Regions from separate parts of the Geodermatophilus sp. CPCC 206100 genome, predicted to be linked through region 2. Evidence: riboswitches for the same ligand, from Rfam matches in the RefSeq annotation. Region 2 holds a riboswitch; the other holds the start of a gene.
What was found. Region 2 has a riboswitch for cobalamin ahead of PGN05_RS04480 (ribonucleoside-diphosphate reductase subunit alpha). Riboswitches for the same ligand answer to the same signal wherever they lie in the genome.
Positions count from the first base shown of each region.

Region 1: another riboswitch for cobalamin. It lies ahead of PGN05_RS22340 (ABC transporter substrate-binding protein); the one in region 2 lies ahead of PGN05_RS04480 (ribonucleoside-diphosphate reductase subunit alpha).

Region 1 covers NZ_JAQISV010000056.1:19,486-33,716, forward strand. Annotated here, with positions in the region: gene PGN05_RS22305 (S1C family serine protease) at 1-918, opposite strand, end outside; gene PGN05_RS22310 (anti-sigma factor family protein) at 1,020-1,613, opposite strand; gene sigE (RNA polymerase sigma factor SigE) at 1,610-2,224, opposite strand; gene PGN05_RS22320 (O-methyltransferase) at 2,498-3,148, shown strand; gene PGN05_RS22325 (2'-5' RNA ligase family protein) at 3,145-3,645, opposite strand; gene glgC (glucose-1-phosphate adenylyltransferase) at 3,722-4,942, opposite strand; gene glgA (glycogen synthase) at 5,016-6,200, shown strand; cobalamin riboswitch at 6,217-6,346, shown strand; gene PGN05_RS22340 (ABC transporter substrate-binding protein) at 6,419-7,360, shown strand; gene PGN05_RS22345 (FecCD family ABC transporter permease) at 7,374-8,462, shown strand; gene PGN05_RS22350 (ABC transporter ATP-binding protein) at 8,459-9,262, shown strand; gene PGN05_RS22355 (GAF domain-containing protein) at 9,317-10,060, shown strand; gene PGN05_RS22360 (response regulator) at 10,285-10,698, shown strand; gene PGN05_RS22365 (response regulator transcription factor) at 10,902-11,582, shown strand; gene PGN05_RS22370 (sensor histidine kinase) at 11,572-12,924, shown strand; gene PGN05_RS22375 (multicopper oxidase domain-containing protein) at 13,060-14,231, shown strand, end outside.
Region 2 covers NZ_JAQISV010000008.1:70,628-84,858, forward strand. Annotated here, with positions in the region: gene PGN05_RS04445 (FadR/GntR family transcriptional regulator) at 1-33, opposite strand, end outside; gene PGN05_RS04450 ((Fe-S)-binding protein) at 160-1,671, shown strand; gene PGN05_RS04455 (FAD-binding oxidoreductase) at 1,674-3,227, shown strand; gene PGN05_RS04460 (hypothetical protein) at 3,214-3,537, shown strand; gene PGN05_RS04465 (gamma-aminobutyraldehyde dehydrogenase) at 3,638-5,083, shown strand; gene PGN05_RS04470 (ester cyclase) at 5,129-5,557, opposite strand; gene PGN05_RS04475 (ribonucleotide-diphosphate reductase subunit beta) at 5,691-6,689, opposite strand; gene PGN05_RS04480 (ribonucleoside-diphosphate reductase subunit alpha) at 6,719-9,100, opposite strand; cobalamin riboswitch at 9,219-9,437, opposite strand; gene PGN05_RS04485 (SDR family NAD(P)-dependent oxidoreductase) at 9,555-10,352, shown strand; gene PGN05_RS04490 (thioredoxin family protein) at 10,373-10,717, opposite strand; gene PGN05_RS04495 (oxygenase MpaB family protein) at 10,728-11,651, opposite strand; gene PGN05_RS04500 (SRPBCC family protein) at 11,691-12,182, opposite strand; gene PGN05_RS04505 (ArsR/SmtB family transcription factor) at 12,179-12,529, opposite strand; gene PGN05_RS04510 (intradiol ring-cleavage dioxygenase) at 12,570-13,532, opposite strand; gene PGN05_RS04515 (cobyrinate a,c-diamide synthase) at 13,690-14,231, shown strand, end outside.

The DNA of each region.
Region 1 (14,231 bases), on a different contig from region 2:
GACGACGACCGATCCGGAGCTACCGAGGGCGGCGGTGAGCAGGCCGGGCTTCTCCACCTTGAGGACGGCGACGTCGCTGGCCGGGTCGCGGCCGACGATGCGGGCCGCCGAGCCGCTGCCGTCGGAGAAGACCGCGCGGATCTCGGCCCCCTCCACCCCGTCGGCGCCGGAGATCACGTGGTTGTTCGTGACGATGTAGCCGTTCTCGCCGTCGATGACGACCCCGGACCCGGTCGCCCCCGCCTCCCCCAGCCGCACCTCGACCGAGACGACGGTCGGGGTGACGCGAGCGGCGATGTCGGAGACGGAGCCGGGCTCCCGGGCGATGCCCTCGTCGGTCGTGTTGAGCTGGGTGCCCGCGGCCAGGAGCGGCTCCTCGTCCGCGGTCCGGGTCAGCAGGTAGCCGGCCGCGCCGCCCGCGGCGCCGACCAGCAGGACGGCCAGCAGCGCGACGACCCACAGCCGGACCGAGAGGTCGCGCAGCCGCAGCCGCCGGCGCCCCCGGGCGTCGACGACGAGCGGGCCCTCCTGCTCCTGGGGCTCCTCGAACACCGCCGGACCGGTGAGGCCGGCCGGCGCGTGCGGGTCACGCCAGGGGTCGGTGCGGGCGTCGGGCTTCCACCACGGCCCGGTCGCGGTGCGCCGTCGTCCGGGCCGCCCGCCGGGGGGTTCCTGCAGTCCGCGCTGGCCGGAGCCGGACGGCGCGAAGGCCCGCAGCACCGCCTCCGGGGGTGGGGGCGGCAGCGGGCGCGGCGGCGGGCTGGGGCGGTCGCCGGCGAAGCTGCCGGAGATCGCCGCGGGCCGGCCGAAGGCGGCCTGCTGGGCCGGGCTCGGGGGCGGGGTGGGCGCGACGGCCGGGCGCAGCGAGGCCGGGGGCGGGTCGAAACCGCCGACGCCGTCCCGGGGGCGCGCGAACACCTCGTCGGGGACCGGGGCGTCGGTCGCGGGGCGCGACTCGTCCGGGGTCTGCGGGTTCTCGGGCAGCGGGTCCTCCCCGGACGGGGTGTCGGTGCGGTCGTTCAGGGCGTTCCGCCCGGCGTGCCGGGTGCCCCGGTCCTCCCCGAGCCCACGGTCATCGCCCGGACCACCGGCGGCACGATCTCGCTGCGCACCCCGGACGGGGAGTCGGCGACCGAGGCCGGCACGGGGCGGTCGCGATCGGCGCCCGCGGCCGGCAGGTTGAGGGCGAGGACGGCGACCCCGAGCCCGAGGCCGGCCAGCGCGCCCCCGACGCCGCGGCGCAGCCAGCGGGCGTGGTGCGGCCGGTCGGGGGCCGCCGCGGGCGGGGCGAGCGGCACGGACCAGGAGCCGGAGGAGCCGCTGACGGTCAGGGAGCCGGGCCCGGCGCTCAGCGAGCCCAGCCCCGGACCGGTGCCGGGGACGTCGGTGGTGAAGGGGATGGCCCGCAGCCGGGACAGCAGGTCGCCGGGCACCGCGACCTCCGAGCAGGTGTGCAGCGCCTCCTTGGCCTCCCGCTGGGCCTGCACGGCCATGCGGCACTGGGCGCAGCCGGCCAGGTGCCGGGCCGCGCGGGCCGCGGGCCCCCCGGCGAGCTCGCCGTCGACCAGGGCGGCGATCGCCTCCTGCGCGAGGTGGCTCTCGGGGATGTTCACCCCGCGCCTCCCTCGACGGCGACCCCCTCGACGGCACCGGCTCCGGCCGCTCCCGGCCGGCGGGGGGCGAGGTGGGCCAGCGCCTCACGCAGCTGGACCCGGCCGCGGTGGATCCGGCTGCGCACCGTGCCGAGCTTGATGCCCAGCGTCGCCGCGATCTCCTCGTACGTCAGGCCCTCGATGTCGCAGAGGACGACGGCGACGCGGAACTCCGGGGAGAGCGCGTCGAGGGCCGCCTGCACCTGCGGGTCGAGGTGGGTGTCGGAGTAGACCTGCTCGGGGCTGGGTGCGGTGCCGGGCAGTCGCTCGGTGTCCTCGGGCAGCGCGTCGAAGCGGATCCGCTGGCGGCGGCGGACCATGTCGAGGAAGAGATTGGTCGTGATGCGGTGCAGCCAGCCCTCGAAGGTGCCCGGCGAGAAGTCGGCCAGCGAGCGGAAGACCCGGACGAAGGTCTCCTGGGTCAGGTCCTCGGCGTCCTGCGGGTTGCCCGAGAGGCGGTAGGCCAGCCGGTAGACGCGCGCGGAGTGGTCGCGCACGACCTGCTCCCACGTCGGAGCCACCCAGACGTCGGCGCCGGCGTCGGCCAGGGCGGGGACGGAGGGCTCGGACACGCCTCCAGGATCGCAGACGGAGGCGGTCGACGGCCCTCCGGGATCGGCGGGTCGGGGACGGACGGCTCGCTCGGGGCGCACGTCGTGATCAACGGGCCGCCCGCAGGGCGGTGTTCCCGTTCACAGGACACTCACAGTTCCGCCGGTCGCGGCGGGCCGGGCTCGGTGGGACCACTACCCTCGCCCGGTGATGAGCGCCGCGAGGACGACGGGCGAGCGAGCATCGCAGCGAGCGCCGGCGAGCGAGGAGCGGAACGAGCCCGGAGTCGAGCAGTGAGCGCCGAGGGGTCGCGGCCGGACCGGAGCGGGGCCGCGTACGCCGACCGCTTCGCCACCGAGACCCCCGCCCTCGTGGCCGCGCGCTCGCGCGCCTCGCGGCTGGCCGGCCCGGCGCCGGTCGAGCCCGCGGTGGGCGCGACGCTCGCCGTCCTGGCCGCCGGCGGGAACGCCCGCGCGGTGGTCTCCATCGGCAGCGGCGGCGGGGTGGTCGGGCTCTGGCTGCTGGAGGGCATGCGCTCCGACGGCGTCCTCACCGCGCTGGACGGCGACCCCGAGCAGCTGCGCGCCGCGCGGCGGGCGTTCACCGAGGCCGGCTTCCCCGCCGGCCGGACGCGGATGATCTTCGGGACCCCGGGCGAGGTCCTCCCGCGGCTGTCGCCGGGCGCCTACGACCTGGTGGTCTGCGCCGGCGCCCCCACCGACTACGCGGCGCAGCTCGGTGCGCTGCTGGACCTGGTGCGGGTCGGCGGCACGCTGGTCTGCCACGGCCTGCTGGAGGGCGACCGGATCGCCGACCGGTCCGCCCGCGACGAGCAGACCGTCACCTGGCGGGAGCTGGCCCGCGCCGTCCGGGAGCACGAGGACCTCACGTCCGCCGTCCTGCCCATCGGCGCCGGGCTGCTCGTCGCGACCCGCCGCCGCTAGCCGAACGGGAACCCGGCCACGGGCTCCCAGGGCCCGCCGAGGTAGCGCCACAGCCCCAGCCCCGTGGCGCCCACCGTGCCGGGGACGAACTCCGCGGCGAGCCGGTCGCGCAGGGCCCGGGCGACCGCGGGCTCGACCTTGTTCTGCACGGTGACGTGCGGGGCGTGCCGCTGCTGGTCCTGCCGGGTGAGCCAGGGTCCCCAGACGGCCGCCAGCCCGCTCCGCAACGCCGCGAGCTCGGCGGACTCGAGGGTGTAGGCGACCCCGCGGCCGAGCAGCCGGAGGCCGGTGACGGCCACGTCGAACGGCGGCCGGCCGGCTGCGGCGGCCAGGTCGGCGGTGACGGCGTCCTCGTGCTCACCGGGCAGCGCGTGGAACAGCGTGACGTGCGCGGTCAGGTGGTTGCGCTCCCGCGGGAAGTGCTCGGCCCGCAACCGGTCGAACCGCTCCTGGGCCCCCGGCTCCAGCAGCAACGTGACGATCAGAGGGTCGGCCACGTTCCGCTCAACCTTCCGGCCCCGTCCCGGGTCCCCGCCCTGAGCTCGCGAGGGGTGGGGAGGACGGGGTCCTCTTTCAGACGACGGCCCGGGCGCCCTTGCCGAGGACGGTGACCCCGCCGGCGCTGACGTGGTAGCGCTCGGCGTCCCCGATGAGGTCGACACCGATGCGCGCCCAGGCGGGGACGACGACGTTCTTGTCGAGGATGGCCCGGCGCACGTAGGCGCCCTCCCCGACGTAGACGCCGTCCATGAGGACGCTGTCCTCCACCCGCGCGCCCCGCTCGACCCGCACGCCCGGCGCGATCACCGAGTTGTGCACCGAGCCGCCGCCGATGATCGCGCCCGCGCTGACCATCGACTCCTCCGCGCGCCCGCCGAGGACGAACTTCGCCGGCGGCAGCTGCGGCGGGGAGGTGAGGATCGGCCAGCGGTCGTTGTAGAGGTTGAAGATCGGCGTCACCGACACGAGGTCCATGTGGGCGTCGAAGTAGGAGTCGATCGTCCCGACGTCCCGCCAGTAGCCGTGGTCGCGCTCGCTGGCGCCCGGGACGATGTTGGTGGAGAAGTCGTAGACCCACGCATCCCCGGCGTCGGCCAGCATCGGCATGATCGAGCCGCCCATGTCGTGCGCCGAGTCCTCGTCCTCGGCGTCGGCGCGCAGCGCCTCGAGCAGGGCGTCGGTGGTGAACACGTAGTTGCCCATGGAGGCGAAGCTCTCCTCGGGCGAGTCCGGCAGCCCCGGCGGGTCGGCGGGCTTCTCCAGGAAGCCGCGCACCTTCCCGTCGGCGGCGGCGTCGATGACGCCGAACTCGGTGGCCTCGGCCCGCGGCACCCGCAGGCCGGCGATGGTCACCCCCGCGCCGGTCTGCACGTGCTGGTCGATCATCTGCGCCGGGTCCATGCGGTAGACGTGGTCGGCGCCGAACACCATGACGATGTCGGGCCGGGCGTCGTAGATGAGGTTCAGGCTCTGGAAGATCGCGTCGGCGCTGCCGGTGTACCAGCGCGGCCCGAGCCGCTGCTGCGCGGGCACGGGGGTGATGTAGTTGCCCAGCATCTGCGACAGCCGCCACGTCGTGGTGATGTGCCGGTCCAGGCTGTGGCTCTTGTACTGGGTGAGGACGGCGATCTGCCGCACCTCGGCGTTGACGAGGTTGGACAGCACGAAGTCGATCAGGCGGTAGTTGCCGCCGAAGGGCACCGCCGGTTTGGCCCGGTCCGCGGTCAGAGGAGCCAATCGCTTGCCCTCACCGCCGGCCAGGACGATGCCGAGAACCCGAGGACCGCCACGCATGCTCGGAACGTAGCCGCTGGTCGGGCCGTCCGCCGCACCGCGGTGCGCGGCCCCGCCCCCTAGGGTGAGCCGCGTGCGCATCGGGATGGTGACCCGCGAGTGGCCCCCGGACGTCTACGGCGGCGCGGGGGTCCACGTCGAGCACCTCGCCGCCGCGCTCCGCGCGCTGCCGGCCGGCCCCGAGCTCGCGGTCCACTGCTTCGGCGGCCCGCGGGCGGACGCGACCGGCCACGAGGTCCCGGCCGGGCTGCGGGAGGCCAACGGCGCGCTGCAGGCGCTGGGGGTGGACGTCGAGATCGCCGGCGCGCTGGCCGGCGTCGACCTGGTGCACAGCCACACCTGGTACGCCAACGCCGCGGGCCTGCTCGCCGGCCTGGTGCACGGGACGCCGCACGTGGTGACCGCGCACTCGCTGGAGCCGCGCCGGCCCTGGAAGGCCGACCAGCTCGGCGGCGGCTACCGGCTGTCGTCCTGGGTGGAGCGCACCGCGTACCTCGCGGCCGACGGGGTGATCGCGGTCAGCCACGGCATGCGCGCCGACGTGCTCGACGCCTACCCCGAGCTGGACCCGGCGCGGGTGCACGTCGTCGGCAACGGCGTGGACGCCGAGGCCTACCGCCCGGTCGACGACCCCGACGTGGTGCGGAGCCTGGGCGTGGACCCCGGCCGCCCCTACGCGCTGTTCGTCGGGCGGATCACCCGGCAGAAGGGCGTCGCCCACCTGCTGGCCGCCGCCGAGCAGCTGCCCGCCGACGCCGGGCTGGTGCTGTGCGCGGGAGCCGCGGACACCCCCGCCGAGCGGCAGCAGGTCGCCGACGCGGTGGCGGCGCTGCAGCGGCGGCGGACCGGCGTGGTGTGGATCGAGGCGATGCTGCCGCGCGAGCAGCTGGTCCCCCTCATCACCGGCGCCACCGTGTTCGTCGTCCCGTCGGTCTACGAGCCGCTGGGCATCGTGAACCTCGAGGCCGCCGCCTGCGGCACCGCCGTCGTCGCCAGCGCGGTCGGCGGCATCCCGGAGGTCGTCGCCGACGGCCGGACGGGGCTGCTGGTCCCCTACACGCCCGAGGACCCGGCCGCGTTCGAGGCGGGGCTGGCCGCGCGCGTGGCCGAGCTGCTCGCCGACCCGGGCCGCGCGGCCGCGATGGGCGCCGCCGGGCGCGAGCGGGTGCTGTCGGAGTTCGGCTGGCCGGCGATCGCGCAGCAGACGGTCGGCGTCTACTCCGCCGTCCTGGAGGGCCGGGCACCGGAACGGGCCTGACCCGCGCCGCTGGTACCTTTCCCTGGCCGGCTCCGGCCGGTGGCACACGACCAGCGAAGTCCGGTGAGAACCCGGCGCTGTCCCGCAACTGTGGTGGTCGCCCGTCGACCCGAGCCAGATCGCCTGCCGTGCGCCGTGTCTCGACCCTCGCGGCAGGGGTCGCGCATCGGGCGTGGGGCGCCCCGTGGGCGGCGTCGCCGCCTCCTGAGAGGCCTCCGTTGCCCCGCACGATCTCGCGCCGGCCCGTCGCCGCGCTGCTGCTCCCGCTCCTCCTCGTCCTGTCGGCCTGCGCCGACGACGGCTCCGGCGGCGACGCCGCCGGGTCCTCCCCCAGCCCGGCCGGCGCCGACTTCCCCGTCACGGTGACCGGCGACGACGGCGAGCTCACCCTGGAGGAGCGGCCGGAGTCGATCGTGTCGATGTCGGCCACCGCCACCGAGATGCTCTTCGCCGTGGGCGCCGGCGACCAGGTCGAGGCCGTCGACAGCACCTCGGACTTCCCGGCCGAGGCGCCGATCACCGACCTGTCGTCCTTCACGCCCAGCGCCGAGGCCATCGCCGCCTACTCCCCCGACCTGGTCGTGCTCAGCGACGACCTCAACGGGATCGTCGACGCCCTCGACGCCCTCCAGGTGCCCACCCTGCTGCTGAACGCCGCCACCAGCCTCGAGGAGAGCTACGCCCAGGTGGAGACCATCGGCGAGGCCACCGGCCACGCCGACGAGGCCGCCGACGTGGTGGCCGGCGTGCAGGACCGGATCGACGCCGCCGTGGCCTCGGTGCCGGCCGAGACCCAGGGCATGCGCGTCTACCACGAGCTGGACCCGAGCTTCTACTCCGCGACCAGCGAGACGTTCATCGGCGGCGTCTACACGCTCTTCGGGCTGGAGAACATCGCCGACGGCGCGGCCGACACCGCCGGCGGGTACCCGCAGCTGTCCGCCGAGTACGTGGTGGGCCAGGCGCCGGACCTCGTCGTCCTGGCCGACACGGTGTGCTGCGCGCAGGACGCCGCCACGCTCGCCCAGCGGCCGGCGTTCGACACCGTGCCCGCCGTCCAGCAGGGCCGGGTGCTCGAGGCCGACGACGCGATCGCCTCTCGGTGGGGGCCGCGGGTCGCGGACTTCGCCGAGGCCGTCGCCGGGGTCCTGAAGGGCTGACCGGCGGACGACGATGACGGCCACCCGAGGCGGCACCGACAGCGCGGCCGCACCCGCGCCTCCCCGCCGCCGGCACCGCGCCGGACGGGTGCTGTGGGGCTCGGGCGCCGCCCTGGTGCTGGCCATGCTGGCCGGCGTCTGGGTCGGCGCCCTGCCGCTGCCGCCCGGAGCCGTCGTCGCCACCCTCGCCGACCGCGCCCTCGGACCGCTGGGGATCGACGTCCCCGGCGGGCTCGAGGGCACCGGAGAGGCGGTGCTGCTGCAGCTGCGGCTGCCGCGGGTGGTGCTGGCCGCCCTCGTCGGCGCCGGGCTGGCCGTCTCCGGCGCCGCCTACCAGGGCGTGTTCCGCAACGCGCTGGCCGATCCGTACCTGCTCGGCGCGGCCGCCGGGGCCGGGCTCGGCGCCACCCTGGTGATCGCCTACTCGCCCGGGGCGTCGCTGGGCCCCTTCGGCGTCGTCCCGCTCGCCGCCTTCGCCGGTGCGCTGCTCGGCGTCGGGGCGGCGCTGGCCCTCGGCACCGCCGCCGGCGGATCGCACAGCGCCACCCTGCTGCTGGCCGGGGTCGCCGTGGCCTCGTTCCTGGCCGCGGCGCAGACGCTGGTGCAGCAGCAGAACACCGACGACCTGCGCGAGGTCTACGGCTGGCTGCTCGGCCAGCTGGGCCGGGCGCAGTGGTCCGACGTCGTGCTCGTGCTGCCCTACCTGGGCGTGGCCTGCCTGGTGCTGCTGCTCTGCGGACGGGCCCTCGACGTGCTGGCGGTCGGCGACGACGAGGCCCGCTCCCTCGGCGTCCACCCCGGGCGGCTGCGGCTGCTGGTCGTCGTCGCCGCCTCCCTCGCGGCCGCCTCCGCCGTGGCCGTGAGCGGGCTCATCGGCTTCGTCGGGCTGGTGGTCCCGCACATCGCCCGGCGGCTGGTCGGCGGCTCCCACGCCCGCGTGCTGCCGGCCGCCCTGCTTGCCGGTGGGGCGTTCCTGGTGCTGGCCGACCTCGTCGCCCGGGTGGTCCTGGCGCCCGCGGAGCTGCCGATCGGGGTCGTGACCGCGTTCGTCGGCGCCCCGTTCTTCGCCGGGCTGCTGTGGGTCGGGGCGCGGCACCGGTGACCGCCCCGGGCGGAGCGCGGGTCGAGGTCGTCGGGCTGTCGGCCGGCTACGGGCGCACCCGCGTGCTGTCCGACGTGCGGCTCGCGGTCGAGCCCGGCGGGTGGACGGCGGTCATCGGGCCCAACGGCTCGGGCAAGTCCACGCTGCTGCGGTCGGTGCTCTGCTTCCACCCGCACGAGGGCCTCGTCCGCGTCGACGGCGTCCCCACGAGCGGGATGCCCCGGCGGGAGCGCGCGCGGCAGCTGGCCTACGCCCCGCAACGGCCCGTCGTCCCGGAGGGGGTGACCACCGGGGACTACGTGACCCTGGGCCGCACGCCGCACCGGGCCCTGCTGTCGGCGCCCCGCCGGGTGGACCGGCAGGTGGTCGCGGACGTGATGGACCGCCTCGAGCTGGCCGGGCTGGCCGACCGGCTGGTGTCGACGCTGTCCGGCGGCGAGCAGCAGCGGGCGGTGCTCGCCCGGGCGCTGGCCCAGCAGCCCCGCGTGCTGCTGCTCGACGAGCCGACGGCGGCCCTCGACCTCGGCCACGCCCAGCAGGTGCTCGACCTGGTCGACCGGCTGCGCCGGCAGGACGGGCTCACCGTGCTGAGCACGCTGCACGACCTCAGCCTCGCCGGGCAGTACGCCGACCGCCTGGCGCTGCTGTCGGAGGGCCGCGTGGTCGCCGAGGGACGGCCGACCGACGTGCTGACCGCCGAGGCCCTGCACCGGCACTACGGCGCCCGGGCCGAGGTGGTCCCCGGCCCCTTCGGACCCGCCGTCCTCCCCCTCCGGGCGCCGGAGGACGACGGGGCCTGAACCGGCCACGCGAGATCATCCTGTGCGGAACAGGATCGTGCGGCACGATGAGACGTGTCGATCGCCGCGCGCTTCACCGCCGCGCTCCACCTGGAGAGCGATTCGGAGCTGGCCACCCCGGAGCTGCTCCCCGTGCGGCTGGCCCGGGCCTGCGCCCGGATGCTCGAGGTCGACGGGGCCGGCCTCAGCGTGCGTGACCCGGCGGGACGTCGGATCCCGCTCGGAGGGAGCTCCCACGACGCCGCCAACGCGGAGCGGCTGCAGTTCACCGCCGGCACCGGCCCGTGCGAGACCGCGCAGGAGAACCGGGAGCCGGTGTTCGCCGCGCTCGCCGACCTGCGCCGCCGCTGGCCGAGCTTCGCCGGCCTGCTGGTCGAGCGGACGCCCTTCTGCGCCGTGGTCGCCTTCCCGCTCGGGGAGACCCTGGCCGGCCCGGGCGCCCTCGACCTGTTCTTCGTCGACGAGGACGCCGTGACCGACCTCGACGTCTTCGAGGCCGTGGCGGTGGGCGACCTGGTCACCTCGGCGCTCGGTGACGCCGCGGTGTGGTCCCAGTGGTCGCCGCAGGGCGGCCCGGCGTGGCTGCACGGCCCGGCCGCGGAGCACCGGGCACGGGTGTGGGAGGCGGCCGGGCGCACCAGCATGGCGCTGGACGTCGACGTCCCCGCTGCCCTGGACCTCCTGCGCGCCGCGGCGTGGTCGGCGGACCGGACCGTGGAGGACCTCGCGGCGGACCTGGCGGCGGGCCGGCTGGACCCCACGGACCTGCGCACGCCGGCGGACGACGCGGTCGAGTGACCCGCGTCTGACCTGCGCGTCCTCACCGTCGGTCATCCGGCGACTGCGGCCGCATCCCCCCCTTTGGGGGTCGGGCACCCCCGCCGTTCGGCTGTCGCTCCGGCAGCCCGCGGTTGCGAGACTCGTCCCTGCCGACCAAGGTCGCTCGCATCAACCGGGCGGACCGTGGGTACGGTGCGCTCCGCCCACCGGTGGGGTGCAGGTACCGACGGAGGAGGTGACGCGTGATCCGGGTGCTGCTGGCCGACGACCACGCGTTCGTCCGGGACTCACTGGTCGAACTGCTCGGGTCCAGCGGTGACGTCGAGGTCGTCGCCGCGTGCGAGGACGGTGCCCAGGTGCTGGACGCGGCCCGGCGGACGCACCCCGACGTCGTGCTGCTGGACGTCGCCATGCCCCGGGTGACCGGCCTGGAGGCGGCGCGTCAGCTGCTGTCGGCCCAGCCCGACGCGAAGGTCGTCGTCCTGACCGGTTCGCTGACCCCCGCACTGGTCAGGGAGGCCCAGGAGATCGGCGTCGCCGGGTACCTGCTCAAGGACGACGACCCGGGTGCGCTGCCCGGACACGTGCGCACGGTGGCCGCCGGAGGCACCGCGTGGAGCGAGGCCGCGGCCACGGCGGGTGCCCCCATCGGGTGAACGGCCCCTGGTGAAACGGCTCGGAACCGAAGCGTTTCGCCTACTGTGAGTCGCGACGCGCTCGTATGAGCTGGGTGACCCCAGGGACCTTCGGCCCGAATGGGGTCATGGCCCCTGGTGAGGGGGCCCTCCGCTCAGGTCATATGTGCGCGTTCCCCCCGCAGCGTCGGGCGGAGCACACACTGACCGACGGGGGGGTTCCCATGGCGCTCGCACAGCTCGACCGGCAAACCGACATGACTCGGGTGCTGGTGGTCGACGACCACCGCACCTTCGCCGAGCTGCTGTCGGGCGCCCTCGCCTCGGCCGGCATGGACGCCGTGGGGACGGCGCACTCGGCCGGCCAGGCGATCGCCATGGCCCAGGAGCTCCAGCCCGACATCGTCGTCATGGACATCGAGATGCCGCGCCAGGACGGGCTGGCCGCCACCCGGCGCGTCCGCGAGGTCGCCCCGCGGGCCGTCGTCGCCGTGGTGACCGCGCACCGCGACCCCGACTGGGTGGTCCGCGCCGCGCAGGCCGGCGCCTCGGCGTTCATCCCCAAGGACGGCTCGCTGGCCGAGATGATCGACGTCCTGTCCCGGGTGCAGCCGGGCCAGATGCTCGTCGCCCCCTCCACGTTCTCCGGCGGCGCGACGTGCGCGCCGGCCGCCTCACCCGCCCGCGGCGCGGCGCCCCAGCTGACCCGCCGCGAGCAGGAGGTCCTGGACTGCCTCGGCCGGGGCATGCAGGTCAAGGCGATCGCCCGGGTCCTCGGCATCACCCTCGAGACCTGCCGCGGCTACGTAAAGTCGCTGCACGCCAAGCTCGGCGTCCGTTCTCAGCTCGAGGCGGTCGTGAAGGCGCAGCAGCTGGGGCTCCTCAGCTCCGTTGATGAGCACTGAGGCCGCCGGCCGCGTCTCCACCGACCAGCCCCGGACTCCCAAGGGCCGCCGCCCCGCCCGGGACGGCGGCCCCCGTCGCGAACTCCTGGCGTTCTGCCTGACCGCACTCCTGGTGCTGCTCGTCGTGTCGGCAGGGACGATCTGGATCAGCGAGCGGATCGCGCGGGCCAACGCGCTGGCCGAGGCCGAGCGCGCCGCGGAACGCCTGGGAGCGCTGCTGGTCGCGCCGATCCTCGAGGAGCACCTGCTGGGGCTCCCCGGGCGGATCGAGCAGCTCGATCGGGTCGTCGGCTACCGGATGAGCGACGGATCGGTCACCAAGATCGTGGTCTGGCGCCCCACCGGCGAGATCATCTACGCCAGCGACCCGGCGCTGATCAACGACCGGATCCCTCCCTCGGAGGAGATGCTCCGGGCCGTCGCAGGGGAGACCGTCGCCGAGGTCGACGAGAACCCGGAGACCTCGGCGACCGGCGTGGCGCAGCTCGAGGTCTACACGCCGATGACCGCGGCCAACGAGCAACTGGCGTTCGAGGCCTACTTCTCCTACGAGACCATCGACCGGCAGGCGGCCCGGCTCCGCAGCCAGATCATCCCGATGGCCATCGGCGCCCTGGTGCTGCTCCAGGTCGTGCAGATCCCGATCGCGACGTCGCTCGCCCGCCGGGTGAGCCGGCAGGAGGCCGAGCGGACCGCGCTCATGCAGCGGTCCATGGAGGCCTCCGACCGCGAGCGCCGCGCCATCGCCGCCGACGTGCACGACGGGCCCGTGCAGGACCTGGCCGGGGTCAGCTACGCCCTCTCGGCCATCCGCGGCAGCCTGCCCCCCGAACGCCAGGCCACGGTGGACCGGCTGGTGACCGCCGTCCGGCACGCCGTGCAGTCGCTGCGGCGCCTCATGGTCGACATCTACCCGCCGGACCTCAGCGGGCCCGGCCTCGGCGTGGCCATCGCCGACATGGCCGAGCCGCTGCGCGCCGAGGGCATCGAGATCCTCATGGACGCCGGCCCGCTGCCGGACATGACGCCCGACGCGGCGGCGGTGATCTACCGCACCGCCAAGGAGGCCCTGGCGAACGTGGCCAAGCACGCCCAGGCCACCCACGCCTGGATCACGCTCGAGGAGACCGAGCTGGGCGGGGCGCGGGCGGTGCGGCTGGAGGTCGCCGACGACGGCGTCGGCTTCCCGGAGTCCGGCACCGACCGACGCTCCGAGGGTCACCTCGGCATGTCGCTGCTGCGCGACCGGGTCGTCGACCTGGGCGGGACGGTGACGCTCGACGAGCGCCGTGGTGGCGGAGCGCTGCTGACCGCAGTGGTACCGCTGGGTCACGGTCAGTGACACAAACAGCGCGCTGACCTGCACAGACCCCCCATTTGCGGGTGGGGAGGATCCCCCTGCGACGGCTGTGACAGGAGGGGCTGGATCGAGAGAGTTCCACTACCGCACGAGGCGGCAGTAGAAGGAGCTTCCCCGATGGACACGCCCAGCCTGAACCGACGAGACGTTCTCAAGGTCTCTCTCGCCGGCACTGCCGCCGCAGCGCTCCCCTTCCAGGCCATCCTGAAGGCGGCGACGGCGTCGACCCTCGCGTCGAGCAAGATGCCGAAGCCCTTCGTTGCCGCCTTCAAGGCGCCGCCGGTGCTCGAGCCGGTCGCCCGGGACGACGTCCCCGGCGACAGCTACGGCAAGGTCCCGGACGACTACGTGCCGGTCCCCGGCAACGCGCACCGCCCCGGCGAGCCGATCAAGGGCAGCGCCTACATCGGGACGGACTACTACCGGATCACCGAGACCAACGTCCAGGCGCAGATCGCCCCCGGCATGTGGACCAAGATGTGGAGCTACAACAAGTCCATCCCGGGCCCGACCATCCGGTCCTACATCGGCAGGGACGCCAACGGCAACAAGGCCCCGCGCCGCACGGTCATGCAGGTCATCAACGACCTGCCGGTCAAGCACCCGACCCTGGGCTACGTGCCGTGGACCTCCCTGCACCTGCACGGGTCCCCGTCCAAGCCGCAGTTCGACGGCTACGCCGGCGACCTGAGCAACCCGGGCGAGTGGAAGAACTACGAGTACCCGAACAGCTGCGCCCCCCGGACGCTCTGGTACCACGACCACGGCGTGCACCACACCGCGCAGAACGTCTACATGGGCCTGGCCGCCCAGTACCACCTGGTCGACCGCGAGCTGGAGCAGGCGCTCGAGATCCCGCAGTACGACCCGAGCCTGCCGCCGGTCGCCCCCGGGCAGTACGAGGCGCCGCTGATCCTCAGCGACGTCATCCTCAGCGCCGACGGCCAGCTGGTGTTCGACGACTCCGGTGAGGACGGCCTCTACGGCGACATCATCCTGGTCAACGGCGTGCCGTGGCCGAACATGAAGGTCGAGCCGCGCAAGTACCGGTTCCGGATGCTGAACGGCTCCCTCGCCCGCGGCTACCAGCTCCGGATGAGCAACGGCATGCCCATGAAGCTGATCGCCACCGACGGCGGCTTCATGCAGTTCGCCCAGGACGTCACCACGTTCCGGATCGGCATGGCCGAGCGCATCGAGTTCATCCTCGACTTCAAGGACCTCAAGGGCCAGAAGGTCCAGCTGCTCAACGACGGCGTGGACAACGCGACGGACTACGACAACACCAA
Region 2 (14,231 bases):
GGCACGGCGGGCGTCGCCGCTGAGCAGTTGCACGCTCGCCTCCTGCCACCCGGGGACCCGAGTGTGGCACCCGAGAACCCCGGCGCTTAACCGTTGAGTCCATAGGTTTGCCTCGTTAGCGTGACGGACGCCCCAGCCGCCTGTGACGAGGAGCACGCAGTGACACAGGTCCAGCCCGAACGGGCGTCCGAGGGAGCACCCCGGGTCGACGCCCTCTCCGAGCCGTTCACACCGGGCGCCCCGTCCAACTCGCCGGAGCTGGCGGACTTCCCGGAGACGCTCGCCGGCCCGCTCCCGCCGCCACGGCAGGACCCGAGGACGGCCGCGTTCGTCGAGCAGTGGCGCAACACCTCGTACAACTGCTTCTCCTCGGGCCACAAGTTCTGCCGTGAGGTCTGCCCCGTCACCCAGGTCGAGCGCAACGAGTCGTGGACGCCGACCGCCTTCCACGCCAACGTCGTCGCGATGGAGCGCGGTGAGCTCGACATCGCCGACATCGCCGCCGACTACGTCAACTGCACCCAGTGCGGGGCGTGCGAGCTGCGCTGCCCCAACACCCTGTTCACCGGCGACTTCTACCGCTTCCGCACCCGCACCGTCGACGTGGTCAAGGCGGTGCGCTCGCTGGCGGTGGAGAGCGGCGTGCACCAGCCCAACTGGCAGGTGTGGAACGAGCGCACCGACCTGCGGACCCACGAGCCGGTCCTCGGGGAGACCCCGGTCAGTCAGGAGCGGGTGCGGGACTGGGCCGAGGGCCTGGACATCCCCGTCGGCGGGGAGACCGTCCTGTTCGTGGACTGCGAGGCGGCGTTCTACCGGACGTCGGTGCCGCGGGCGGTGGCCCAGGCGCTGCAGATGGCCGGCTACGAGTTCGGCCTCATGGGCGAGCAGTGGTGCTGCGGCGGCCCGGCCGCGGAGATGGGCTACGCCGAGCAGGCGCAGCGCTTCGCCCGCCACAACCTGGACGACTGGCACGCCACGGGCACCAAGCGGGTCCTGGTGCTCGACCCGCACGACTACATCAGCTTCACCGAGGACTACCCGAGGTACTTCGGCGAGGAGTTCGACATCGAGGTCGTGCTGGTCATCGAGGTGCTGGCGCAGCTGCTGCGCGAGGGCCGGCTGACCCCGTCCGTGCCGGTCGACCGGGCGATCACGTACCACGACCCGTGCCGGCTCAACAAGCGCAAGGGGATCTGGGCCGAGCCGCGCGAGCTGCTGCGCGCCATCCCCGGCCTGCGGTTCGAGGACGTCGACCGGGTGACCCAGTGGTCCTACTGCTCGGGCGGCGGGGGTGGCCTGCCGGTCGAGAAGCCGGAGCTGACCGCGAAGATCAGCGCGATGCGGCTCGAGCGGGCCGCCGAGCTCGACGTCGACACCCTGGTCAGCGCCTGCCCGTGGTCGGAGCGGCCGCTGTCGGAGGCCGGCGACGCGCAGGACATCGACGTCGTCGACCTGCACGAGCTGTTCGCCCAGTCGCTCGGCATCAGCGTCGGCGGGTCCCGCGGGGACGTCGGCGACCGGCGGCTGGCCCAGGAGCGCACCGGCGTCCCCGGCCGGGCCCGTCGGGCTCGCGGCGGGAACGGCGGGTGCGGCGGCGGGTGCGGCGGCGGGTGCGGCGGTGCCACCAGTGGATCGGGCAACGGCGGCTGCGGGTGCGGGGGGCACTGACCATGACGATCACCGAACCGGCGCCGTTCACCACCGAGCCGCTCAGCGAGGACCGGCTGAACGAGCTGGTCGCGGCCCTGCGGCCGGTCCTGGCCGACGACCAGCTGCTGCTGGCCAAGACCGACCGCTACAACCGCGCCCGGGTGCCCGCGCCGTTCCCGGTGCACCGCTGGTCCGAGCGCGTCCCCGACGTCGTGGTGATGCCCACCTCCACCGAGCAGGTGGCGGCCGTGGTGCGGATCGCCAACGAGCTGCGCATCCCCGTCGTCCCCCGCGACGGCGGCACCGGCCTGACCGACGGCGCGGTGCCGCACCGCCGCGGCATCGTCGTCGACGTCAAGAAGATGAACCAGATCCACGAGCTGGACCTGGTCAACCGGACCGTCACCGTCGGCACCGGCATCAACATGCTCAAGCTCAACGAGCGGCTGGCCCCGCACGGGCTGTTCTACCCGGACGACCCGGCGTCCTACCCGTGCTCCCTGGTCGGCGGGCGGATCGGCACCAGCGGCTGGTCGCTCATCGGCTCCCGGTACGGGCACACCCGCGACCTGGTGCTCAGCTTCGACCACGTGCTGCCCACCGGCGAGGTCCTGCACGTGGGCGACGGCATCGGCCGGAAGATCAGCAAGAGCTCCAGCGGCTACCAGCTCAAGCACCTGTTCATGGGCCACCAGGGCACGCTGGGCATCGCGACCAAGGCGACGCTCAAGCTGTTCCCGAAGCCCGAGGCCGAGCTCTCGCCGTTCTGGGCGTTCGACGACTACGAGGCCGCGCACGCCTGCACCGGCGCCCTCGCCCGGGCCGGGGTGGCCACCTTCGCCGGGGCGGTGCTCTTCGACGAGCACAAGGTCGCCTACCTGCGCCGCGACGACGAGGCCTACATCCCCCAGCCGGCCGACGTCCGCGCGCTGGTGTGCGCGGTCATGTACGGCTACGAGGACGAGGTCCGCGCCGGCGGGAAGCGGCTGTTCCGCATCGCCCGGGAGCACGGCGCCCGCTACCTCGGCGACGAGATCTCCGAGGGCGACTGGGCGGCCCGGCACGACCGGTACGCCACGCCGCTGCACGGGCGGACCAAGGACGGCCAGGTCATCCCGATGTCCTGGCACTGCGAGGACGCGGCGGTGAACTTCTCCGCCGTCCCGGCGGTCAGCCGCGCCTGGCACGAGATCCTCGCCGACCTGCGGCGGAAGACCGACGTCTTCGACGACTGGGGGATGTTCGCCTACACCTCGACGGCCACCGGCGTGGACTACCTGACCGAGATCGACGTCGGCATCTGGGAGCAGCGCCTGGACGACGCGGCCTGGGCGGCCTGGGTGCAGGCCAAGCGGGACATCGCCGCGGTGGCGCTGGCCTCCGGCGGCTCGATGAGCGCCTGCCACGGGTCCTGCCGCGAGGGTGAGGTCGACCTCCTCCCGGAGGAGCTCGGCAAGGGGTTCGACGTGATGCTCGAGGTCAAGCGCGCGCTGGACCCGAACAACGTCATGAACCCGGGCAAGTACCTGCTCGACCGCGCCTACGGGAGGGACACCACCGATGAGGGACGTTGACGAGGGCCCGGACGGCGACCCCGCGCCCGCGGCCACGGCGCCGTACCGGTTCGCCGAGCAGCACACCCCACCGGCGCCACAGCGGGCCAGCGAAGTGGCGCAGACGACCTTCGAGCACGTCTACGAGGTCGACCCGCGACTGATGCAGGAGCACGTGCTCCAGCAGGTCTTCCCCAACTGGGACACGCTGCGGATCATGCGCAGCCGGCACGACCACCTCACCTGGATGCACCAGCACTTCGCGGAGAAGGTGGTCACCGGCTCCGAGATCCTGGCGGAGGTGGAGCGGGAGACCCCGCCGCCCCGGTAGACGACTCCCCCACCGGCCGGGGCAACCGCGAGCTGCCCCGGCCGGCGCGTTCGCTGCGACCATCCCCCGTGTGCACGACCCCGAGCCGAGAGGGAACTCCATGAGCGAGAAGCTGGAGCTGCGCAACTTCGTCGGCGGCGAGCACGTCGACGCCACCGACGGCCGGCGGATGGACCTGGTCGACCCCACCACGGGCGAGGTGTTCGCCTCCGCGCCCGTCTCCGGGGACGGGGACGTCGACCGCGCCTACGCCGCGGCGGCCGGCGCCTTCGAGGGGTGGCGGGACGCGACGCCGTCGGATCGGTCGCTGGCGCTGTTCCGGTTCGCCGACGCCATCGAGTCGCACGCCGAGGAGCTGGTGGCGCTGGAGAGCCGCAACACCGGCAAGCCGATCGGGCTGACCGCGAGCGAGGAGATCCCGCCGATGGTCGACCAGATCCGCTTCTTCGCCGGCGCGGCGCGCAACCTGGAGGGCAAGGCGGCCGCGGAGTACATGGCCGGGCACACGTCGTTCGTCCGCCGCGAGCCGGTCGGCGTGATCGGCCAGGTCACGCCGTGGAACTACCCGATGATGATGGCGGTCTGGAAGTTCGCGCCGGCGATCGCCGCGGGCAACACCGTCGTCCTCAAGCCGTCGGACACCACCCCGGCCACGACGCTGCGGATGGCCGAGCTCGCCGCGGAGTTCCTCCCGCCCGGCGTCCTCAACGTCATCTGCGGCGACCGCGACACCGGACGGGCCCTGGTGGAGCACCGCACCCCGCGGATGGTCTCCATCACCGGGTCGGTGCGCGCCGGCATGCAGGTCGCCGAGACCGCGGCCCGCGACGTCAAGCGGGTGCACCTCGAGCTCGGCGGCAAGGCACCGGTCGTCGTCTTCGACGACGCCGACCTCGAGGCCGCCGCCGAGGCGATCGCGGTGGCCGGCTACTTCAACGCCGGCCAGGACTGCACCGCCGCCACCCGGGTGCTGGCCGGGCCGGGCATCCACGACGACTTCGTCGCCGCGCTCACCGAGCAGGCGCGCAGCACCGCCACCACGTACGAGAAGGGCGCCGGGGACGCCGACGCCCTCGTCCCGCCGGTCAACAACGCCACCCAGCTGGCCCACGTCACCGGCTTTCTGGACCGGGCGCCGGACCACGCCGAGATCACCGCCGGCGGGCACCGGCAGGGCGACCGCGGGTTCTTCGTCGAGCCGACCGTCGTCGCGGGGCTCCGCCAGGACGACGAGATGGTGCAACGGGAGATCTTCGGCCCGGTCATCACCGTGCAGCGGTTCTCCGACGAGGACCAGGCGCTGGCGTGGGCCAACGGCGTCGAGTACGGACTGGCCTCCTCGGTCTGGACGAGGGACTTCGGCCGGGCCATGCGGATGAGCAAGCAGCTGGACTTCGGCTGCGTGTGGATCAACACCCACATCCCCCTGGTCGCCGAGATGCCGCACGGCGGCTTCAAGCACTCGGGCTACGGCAAGGACCTGTCGATGTACGGGTTCGAGGACTACACCCGCATCAAGCACGTCATGGCCAACATCGAATCCTGAGCGCGACGGGCCCCGGTCGGTAGAGGACCGGGGCCCCGCCGCCCGTCAGGAGGCGGGCACCAGCCGGACGGCGTCCAGGGCGGCGAGCGCACCGAGCTCGTCGGCGACCATGACGATCTCGCTGATCCGGCCGCCGGTGAGCGTCAGGACGTCGATGACGCGCAGTTCCAGGTGCCGGCCGGTCGGGGGCAGAGGGCCGGCCGCAGTCTGCAGCGGACCCACCTGCCGGCCACCCATGCGGAAGGCCACCGCCAGCCGGTCGCCGTCCTCGACGACCGCGACGACCCGGCGCTCGACCTGCTCGAACGTCCCCTGCACGGCGCGCGCACGGGTCACGAGGTCGGCGACGGTCAGCGTCCGGCCGTTGACCGTGACCGGGTCGGTGTAGAGCGCGCGGAAGGCCCCCTGCGCGGTGGCGTCGTCCGCCAGCGGCTCGGTCCAGAGCCGCAGCAGCGCCTCGACGTCGAACGGCACCGTGCCATGGTGGCGCGTCCGGGGAACCGGCACCAGACCGGCGCCGCCGGAGGCCGAGGCCCGCCCGGGCCCTCCGCGTGGCCACGAGGGCCGGATCTCCCGGGCCCTCGTGGCCACGGAGGCCGGACGGGGGTCAGAAGTCGGTGTCGTCGAAGGACACCGAGCCCGGCACGCCCACCTGGTAGGCCGAGACCCGCCGCTCGAAGAAGTTCGACAGCTCCTGCACGTCCTGCAGCTCCATGAACCTGAACGGGTTGTGCGCGCCGTAGCGGGGCGGGATGCCCAGCAGCTCCAGCCGCCGGTCGGCCACGTGCTCCAGGTAGGCCCGCATGTCGGGCAGGCTCATCCCGGGCACGCCGCCGCCGAGCAGGTCCTCGGCGAACCGGTACTCGCAGTCCACGGCCTCGGCCAGCATCGCGCTGACCTCCGCCTCCAGCTCGTCGTCCCAGAGGTCGGGCTCCTCGCGCCGGACGGTCTCGACGACGTCGAAGGCGAAGGCCATGTGCATCGACTCGTCGCGGAACACCCAGTTGGTGCCGCTGGCCAGCCCGTTGAGCAGGCCGCGGGAGCGGAGGAAGTAGACGTAGGCGAAGGCGCCGTAGAAGAACAGCCCCTCGATGCAGGCGGCGAAGCAGATCAGGTTGAGCAGGAACGCCCGCCGGTCGTCGCGGGTGCGCAGCTGGTCGAGCTCGCCCAGGGAGTCGATCCAGCGGAAGCAGAAGTCGGCCTTGCGCTTGATCGACGGGATGCTCTCCACCGCGGCGAACGCCGCGTGCCGCTCGGTCTCGTCGGGCACGTAGGTGTCCAGCAGGGTCAGGTAGAACTGGACGTGCACCGCCTCCTCGAACAGCTGCCGGGACAGGTACAGCCGGCCCTCGGGCGAGTTGACGTGCTGGTAGAGGTTGAGCACCAGGTTGTTCGCCACGATGGTGTCGCCGGTCGCGAAGAAGGCGACCAGCCGGCTGACCAGGTGCCGCTCGGCCGGGCTGAGCCGGGCCAGGTCGGCCAGGTCGGAGTGCAGGTCGACCTCCTCGACGGTCCAGGTGTTCTTGATGGCGTCGCGGAAGCGGTCGTAGAAGTGCGGGTAGCGCATGGGCCGCAGGGTCAGCTCCATGCCCGGGTCGAGCAGCACAGGGGTGTCTCCCTCGGGTCGGACGGCGGTCACTGGCAGGCCTCGCAGCTCTCCGGGTTCTCCAGCGAGCAGGCGAGGGCGTCGGCCGCGGACGGCGTCGTCACCCCGACGGTGGCCTGCTGGATGCGGGTCGCCGGGCGCGAGCGCAGGTAGTAGGTGCTCTTGAGCCCCGCCTTCCAGGCGTAGAGGTACATCGAGGAGAGCTTCCCGATGGTCGGGCTGGCCAGGAACAGGTTCAGCGACTGGCTCTGGTCGACGTAGGGGGCGCGGGCGGCGGCGAGGTCGATGAGCGCCTTCTGCGGCAGCTCCCACGCCGTCCGGAACAGCTGCCGGGTCTCCGCCGGCAGGTCGGTCAGCCCCTGCACCGACCCCTCGGCCCGCTTCAGCGCCTCGCGGGTCCGCTCGTCCCAGACCCCGAGCGCCTTGAGCTCGGCGACCAGGGCGGCGTTGACCTGGAGGAACTCCCCCGACAGCGTCTCGCGCTTGAACAGGTTGGACACCTGCGGCTCGATGCACTCGTAGCAGCCGGCGATCGAGGCGATCGTCGCCGTCGGGGCGATGGCCACCAGCAGGGAGTTGCGCAGGCCCGACGCGGCCACCGCGGCGCGCAGCCGGTCCCAGCGCTCCGTCTGGGCCGGGACGACGCCCCACAGGTCCGGCTGCAGCACCCCGTCGGCCGCGCGGGTGTCGGCGTAGGCCGGGTGCGGACCGGACTCCCCGGCCAGCGCGACCGAGGTCTCCAGCGCGGTCAGGTACACCTCCTCGGCGATGCGGGTCGACAGCTCCCGCGCCGCGTCCCCGTCGAACGGCAGCCGCAGCGCGAAGAAGACGTCCTGCAGGCCCATGACCCCGAGGCCCACCGGCCGCCACCGCGGGTTGCTCGCCGCGGCCTCCGCCGACGGGTAGTGGTTGATGTCGACGACCCGGTCGAGGAAGCCGACCGCCGTCCGCACCGTGGCCCGCAGCCGGTCCCAGTCGACGCCGGTCGCGGTGCCGTCGGCCGCGCGCGCCAGGTGGGCGGCGAGGTTGACCGAGCCGAGGTTGCACACCGCGGTCTCGGTGTCGCTGGAGACCTCGACGATCTCGGTGCACAGGTTGGACAGGTGGACGACGTTGCCCGGCCGCGCGGTCTGGTTGCAGGTGCGGTTGGCGGCGTCCTTGAACGTCATCCAGCCGTTCCCGGTCTGGGCGAGGGTGCGCATCATCCGCCCGTACAGGTCGCGCGCGGGCACCTGGCGCACGAACCGGCCGGCCGCCTCGGCCGCGCGGTAGGCCCGGTCGAACTCCTCGCCCCACAGGTCGGGCAGCTCGGGCACCTCGTCGGGGTCGACCAGCGACCAGGCCTCGTCAGCCTCGACCCGGCGCATGAACTCGTCGGGCACCCAGTTGGCGAGGTTGAGGTCGTGGGTCCGGCGGGCGTCCTCCCCGGTGTTGTCCCGCAGCTCGAGGAACTCCTCGACGTCGGGGTGCCACGGCTCCAGGTAGACGCAGGCCGCGCCCTTGCGCCGGCCGCCCTGGTTGACCGCCGCCACCGAGGCGTTGAGGGTGCGCAGCCAGGGCACGATGCCGTTGGACCGGCCGTTGGTGCCGCGGATCAGCGCGCCGCGGGAGCGCACCCGCGACCACGAGATGCCGATGCCGCCGGCGAACTTCGACAGCGCCGCCACCTGCGCGTACCGGGAGTAGATCGAGCCCAGCTCGTCCCGCGGGGAGTCCACGAGGTAGCAGGAGCTCATCTGGGTGTGCCGCGTGCCGGAGTTGAACAGCGTCGGCGAGCTCGGCAGGTAGGCCAGCGAGCTCATCAGCCGGTAGAAGCCGATCGCCTCGACCGGCGTCCGGGACAGCCCGCAGGCCACCCGCAGCAGCCAGTACTGCGGCGTCTCCACGACCAGCCGGGTGACCGGGTGCCGCAGCAGGTACCGGTCGGCCACGGTGCGCAGCCCAAAGTACTCGAAGCGGCGGTCGGCGTCGGCGTCGACGGCGTCGTCCAGCTTGCGGGCGTGCCGGGCGACGAAGGCCGCCGTCGCGTCGCCGATCAGGCCCTCGGCGTGCCCGAGGGCGATGCTCTGGCTGAACGAGGCGATGCCCTGGCCGGCGACCTCCTTGCGCACGTAGTTGGCCAGCAGCCGGGCGGCCAGCCGCGAGTACTCCGGCTCCTCGCCGGTCATCTCGGCCGCGGTCTGGATCGACAGCCGGTCCAGCTCGGCGCTGGTGGCACCGTCGTAGAGGCCGCTGATGGTGCGGGTGGCCACGCGCAGCGGATCGACCCAGGAGAGGTCGTCACACCACCGCTCGACGGCCTTGACGATCTTGTTGACGTCGACCGGCTCCAGGTCGCCGCTGCGCTTGCGCACCTGCATGGGACTGCGCGGGGCGGCCGGCGCCTGGGCCGGCTGGTCGGTGAGGGTCATCTGCTCGCTCGCTCCTCGTGAGCTCCCGGAGTCCGGGCGAGGAGGAGGCCGCCAGCCCCGGACACGGCCGGGGCTGTCCGACGGACCCGATCCCCGAGGTCCCGGACGACCGCGCACGGGCGTGCGCGGTGCGGCTGGCAGGTCTTCGGACTCGCGGGCGCGCCGGCTCTCGCCGGCTCCTACTGGCCGTCGCTTCCCAGGTGCAGTGCACACCCAGTGCCTGTGACGGCGGTCGTTCCCACTCACCGCTGCGGGACAGTCCCGGATTCCCACCGGGTTCCCTCTTGCCCCGGTCCGCTCGAGGAGAGCGGCCCGGACCAGCTGCAGGACCACCATATGAGGGGGTGCCGACAGGTTCTGACACCACGGGTGGGACGGCGTGTCCCGGTGACAGCCCGGCTCCGCCGGCGCACCATCGCCCGTGCCCCCCTCCCCACGACCCGGAGGAGCCCCCGTGGACCTGCAGCTGACCGGCAAGCGCGCGATCGTCACCGGCGCCAGCCGCGGCATCGGCCTCGCCGTGGCCGACGCCCTCGCCGCGGAGGGGGTCGACGTGGCGCTGGTCGCCCGGGACGCCGACGCGCTCACGGCGGCGGCCGAGCGGGTGCGCCGGCACGGCCGGACCGCGCTCCCCTGCCCGGCGGACACCCGGGACGACGACGCCGTGCGCGGGGTGGTCGAGCGGGTGGTGGCCGAGCTCGGCGGGGTGGACGTGCTGGTCAACGCGGCTGCGCGGCCGGCCTCCGCCGGTCCGGTGCCGCCGCTGGCGGAGGTGTCCGACGACGACGTCCGTGCCGAGGTGGAGACCAAGGTGCTCGGCTACCTGCGCTGCGCGCGGGCGGTCGCCCCGCACATGGTCGCGGCCGGCTGGGGCCGGATCGTCAACATCAGCGGGCTCAACGCGCTGCGGACCGGCTCGCTGGTCGGGTCGGTGCGCAACGTCGCGGTGGCCGCGATGACGGCCAACCTCGCCGACGAGCTCGGGCCGGCCGGGATCACGGTGACCGTCGTCCACCCCGGGATCACCGTGACCGAGCGGCGGGCCCGGTCGATCGCCGACCAGGCCGCAGCCCAGGGCCGGACCGCGGAGGAGGTCGAGCGCGCCCTGGCCGCGGGCACCAGCATCGGCCGGCTGGTGACCGCGGCCGAGGTGGCCGACGTCGTCACCTTCCTGGCCTCACCGCGCAGCGCCGGGATCACCGGCTCCGCCGTCGCGGTCGGCGGCGGGACCCGGGGCACCATCCACTACTGAGGGGCCGAGCCGGGCTCGGCTCAGCGCTCCGGGAACTGCTCCCGGACCGCGGCCATGTCCAGCTCCCGCACGGTGTCGAGCAGCAGCTCCACCGAGTCGGCCGGCAGCGCGCCCGGCTCGGCGAAGACGAGGACGCCGTCCCGGTAGACCAGCAGCGTCGGCACCGCCCGCACGCCCACCGCCGCGACGAGGGCGGGCTCCTGCTCGGCGTCCACGGTCGCGAACACGACGTCGGGATGGCGGTCGGCCACCGCCCCCAGCGCCGCCGTGAGCCCCCGGCTCGGCGCGTACCAGGGAGCCCGGACGTCGACGACGACGATGCCGGCGGCGACCGTGGCCGCGTAGTCCTGCCCGGAGAGGGTCACCGCGGGCACCTCAGCCTCCCCTCACCCACGCCGGCGCCGGTCCCCGCCCGAGCCGCCAGCGCGCGGCCTCCTCCGACGGGCTGCGCGGGCCCAGCACCAGCTGCAGCCCGCGCAACTGGGCGCGGGTCACCGGCAGCCGGAGGACGTCGCGGCCGCGGCCCGGCACGCCCGCGCAGCCGGCCATCACCGGCGAGACGAGCAACCCGGCCGCCCCGGCGAGCCCCCCGTAGAAGACCTGCTCGGCCGCGCCCAGGCCGGGCGGCGCGGTGAGGAACGCCCGCACCTCGGGCGGCACCGGCTCCAGCACCGGCCGGTACGCCGCCAGTGCCTCGGCCAGCCCGGCCGCGGTCTCCGGCAGGTCGGTGGCGCCCAGCGCGCGGGCGCTGCGGGCCCACTCGGCCACGTAGGTGTCGGGCCAGCGCCGTCCGAAGCAGGCCGGCGCGGGCCGGCCGACCGACCGCTGGGCGGCCAGGAAGGCGTCGGTGAAGGCGAGGTGCACCCAGCGCAGCAGGTCGGGGTCGCCGGCGGAGTAGGGCCGGCCGGCTGCGTCGACGCCGCGGACGACGGTGTGCCGGCCACGCACCCGGGCCGCCTCCCGCTCCGCCAGCTCCGCCGAGCCGAACGTGGTCACCACCAGCCACCGGGCGGTGCCGGCCAGCCGAGCCCAGGGGTCGTCGAGGTAGGCCGAGTGCCGCTGGACCCCGGCCAGCGCCCGCGGGTGGGCAGCCTGGCCCAGGAGGGCGGCCACCCCGCCGACCAGCGTGGCGAGGTCGCCGTGGACCCACCAGACGACGCCGTCGGGCTCGAACCAGCCCGGCCCCTCGCCGACCGTCGCGATGTCCCGGACCCAGCCGGGAGCGCCGTCGGGGTCCCCCGACACGCGGGCCCGGAACCGCGCGCGCACGGCCTCGGGCAGCGCGGTTCCGACGGGCACGCCCCCACCGTGCCAGCCGGACCGCGTCTCCGCTCGGCGTCACACGGAGGCGAGCAGCACCTCGTCGATCTGGCCGACCGACAGGGTCAGGCCCTCGGCCATGCCCATGGCCAGCACCTGCTCCATCTGCTCCAGCGTGGCGAACCGCGACCGCACGGTCATCCGCGTGCCGGCGGGCGTCTCCTCGAGGTCCACGCGGGCGTGGGTCGTCGGCATGCCGTCGGCCGGTCGGCCCTCCGCGTCGCCGAACCCGTCCTCGAACTCGAGGGACCGCGGCTCGTCGAGCGCCACGAAGCGCCACCAGCCGTACGCCTTCTCGCCGTCGGGCCCGGTCATGTAGTAGCGGGAGGTGCCGCCCACCACGACGTCGTGCTCGACGAAGGTGGCCGGGAAGGTGGGCGGGCCCCACCAGCGCTGCAGCTGCTGCGGGTCGGTCCAGACCTGCCACACCCGGGCCGGCGGGGCGGCGAGCTCCGCGACGACGGTGAGGGTGAGCTGCTCGGGGTCCTGCGTGGTGCTGACGACGGTCATCGTGGGTCTGCTCCCTCGGGATCGGCGAGGACCTCCTCGAGGCGGCCGATCCGGCCGCGCCAGAGCTCCTCGAGCTCACCGAGCAGCTGCGCGGCCGCCCGGACGGTGCCGACGTCGCCGCGCACGAGTTGCTCGCGGCCGCGACGCTCCTTGCTGACCAGCCGTGCCCGCTCGAGGACGGCGACGTGCTTCTGGACCGCGGCGAAGCTCATGTCGTAGTTCCGCGCGAGCGCCGAGACCGACGCCGCCTCCCCCAGCACCCGCGTGACGATGTCCCGGCGGGTGGCGTCGGCGAGGGCGGCGAAGACCCGGTCGGCGCTCTCCCGGTCCAGTTGACCTACAACCATGTGGTTGCACGTTAGCCACGGTGCCGGCCGGCCGCAAGGGTCAGTTCGGCGGTGTCCCCGGGGGCCGGCCGCCGCCCGGACCGCCGGGCGCTCCGGACGGCGCGCCGTCGCCGCCCAGGCCACCCCCGGTCGGCGTCGTGGTCGGATCGATCCCGACCGGGAGGGCGACGGTGTACCCGCCGGCCGCGTCCCCGGTCACGGTGGCCAGCTGGCTCGCGCCGCCGTCGTCCCCGAAGACGTTGTCGGTGGTGAGGCCCACCTGGGCCAGGTTGCGCACCGAGCTCGCGTAGCCGCTGGTGGCGTAGACCGCGTCGCAGACGTCCTGGGGCAGCGCGACCTGCGAGGTCGCGATGACGTTCGCCGCGTCGGTGATCGCGTCCTGGTCCGGGTAGACCTCGAAGTGGATGTGCGGCCACCGCCCGCTGTAGCAGGCGGGGAAGACGCTGGTGAACCGGACCGTGCCCGCGGCGTCGGCGATCTGCACGCCGCGCAGGTAGTTCTGGTCGGTGATGCCCTCGGAGTACATCGAGTAGCCGCCGTCCCGGTCGCAGTGCCAGACGTAGACGGCGACCCCCGCGAACGGCACGCCGCCGTTGGCCAGGTCGCGGACGGTCAGCTCCAGGGTCATGGGCACGCCCTCCGCCGTGCCGCTGCTCTCGCCGAAGCTCGAGCGGATGTCGCTGCGGACGATGCCGCTCTGCTCCAGCACGTCCGGCCCGTTGGACCCGTCCCCCGGGTACGGGCCGGCGGTCTCGTCGGGGATCTCCCCCGCCGCGGCGGTCGCGGTCGACGACGCCGCCGCCGCGGACGATTCGGACGAGGCCGACGTCCCGCCACAGGCGGCGAGGCCGGCGCCGGCGGCGCCCAGGCCCAGGACGGCGAGCAGCCTGCGGCGGCTCAGCAGCGTGCCGACGTCGAAGCCGAGTCCCTGGTCCACCAGCTCCTCGGCGGGCCGGGGCAGGGACCGCCCCTCGTAGGTCGTCGTCCGTCGGTTCTCGTCCACGGGTCTCCCGTCGTTCGCGGATGGATCCCGCTCACCCTCGACGGCGGGCCGGGCGGCGCGCTGGGAGGGGGCTGGACGGCGGCTGTGAACGCGGATGGGCCCGGCCACCCGCGACCCCGGCCGCGCGGCGGCGGGGAGCCGCGCGCAGGATCGGGAGGTGACCCTCCCCCGGCTCGTGGTGGCCGCACCCGCCACGGACGCCGGGAAGACGTCGGTCACCACCGGGCTGCTCGCCGCGCTGACCGCCCGCGGGCTCGCGGTCTCCCCGCACAAGGTCGGCCCCGACTTCATCGACCCCGGCTACCACGCGCTCGCCGCGGGCCGGCCGGGCCGCACCCTCGACCCGGTGCTCATGGACGAGGAGCGGGTGGTCCCGCTGTTCCTGCACGGCGCGCGCACCCCGCGGCCGGCCGACGTGGCCGTGGTCGAGGGCGTCATGGGGCTGTTCGACGGCGCCTCGCACCCGTCGCTGCCCCCCGGTGCCGGCTCCACCGCGCACGTCGCGCGGCTGCTGCGCGCTCCGGTGGTGCTCGTCGTCGACGCCTGGACGCAGGCGCAGAGCGTCGCCGCGCTGGTGCACGGCTTCGCCACCTTCGACCCGTCGGTGCGCCTCGGCGGGGTGGTGCTCAACCGGGTGGCCGGCGACCGGCACGAGGAGCTGCTGCGGACCGCGCTCGGCGCGGCCGGGGTGCCGGTGCT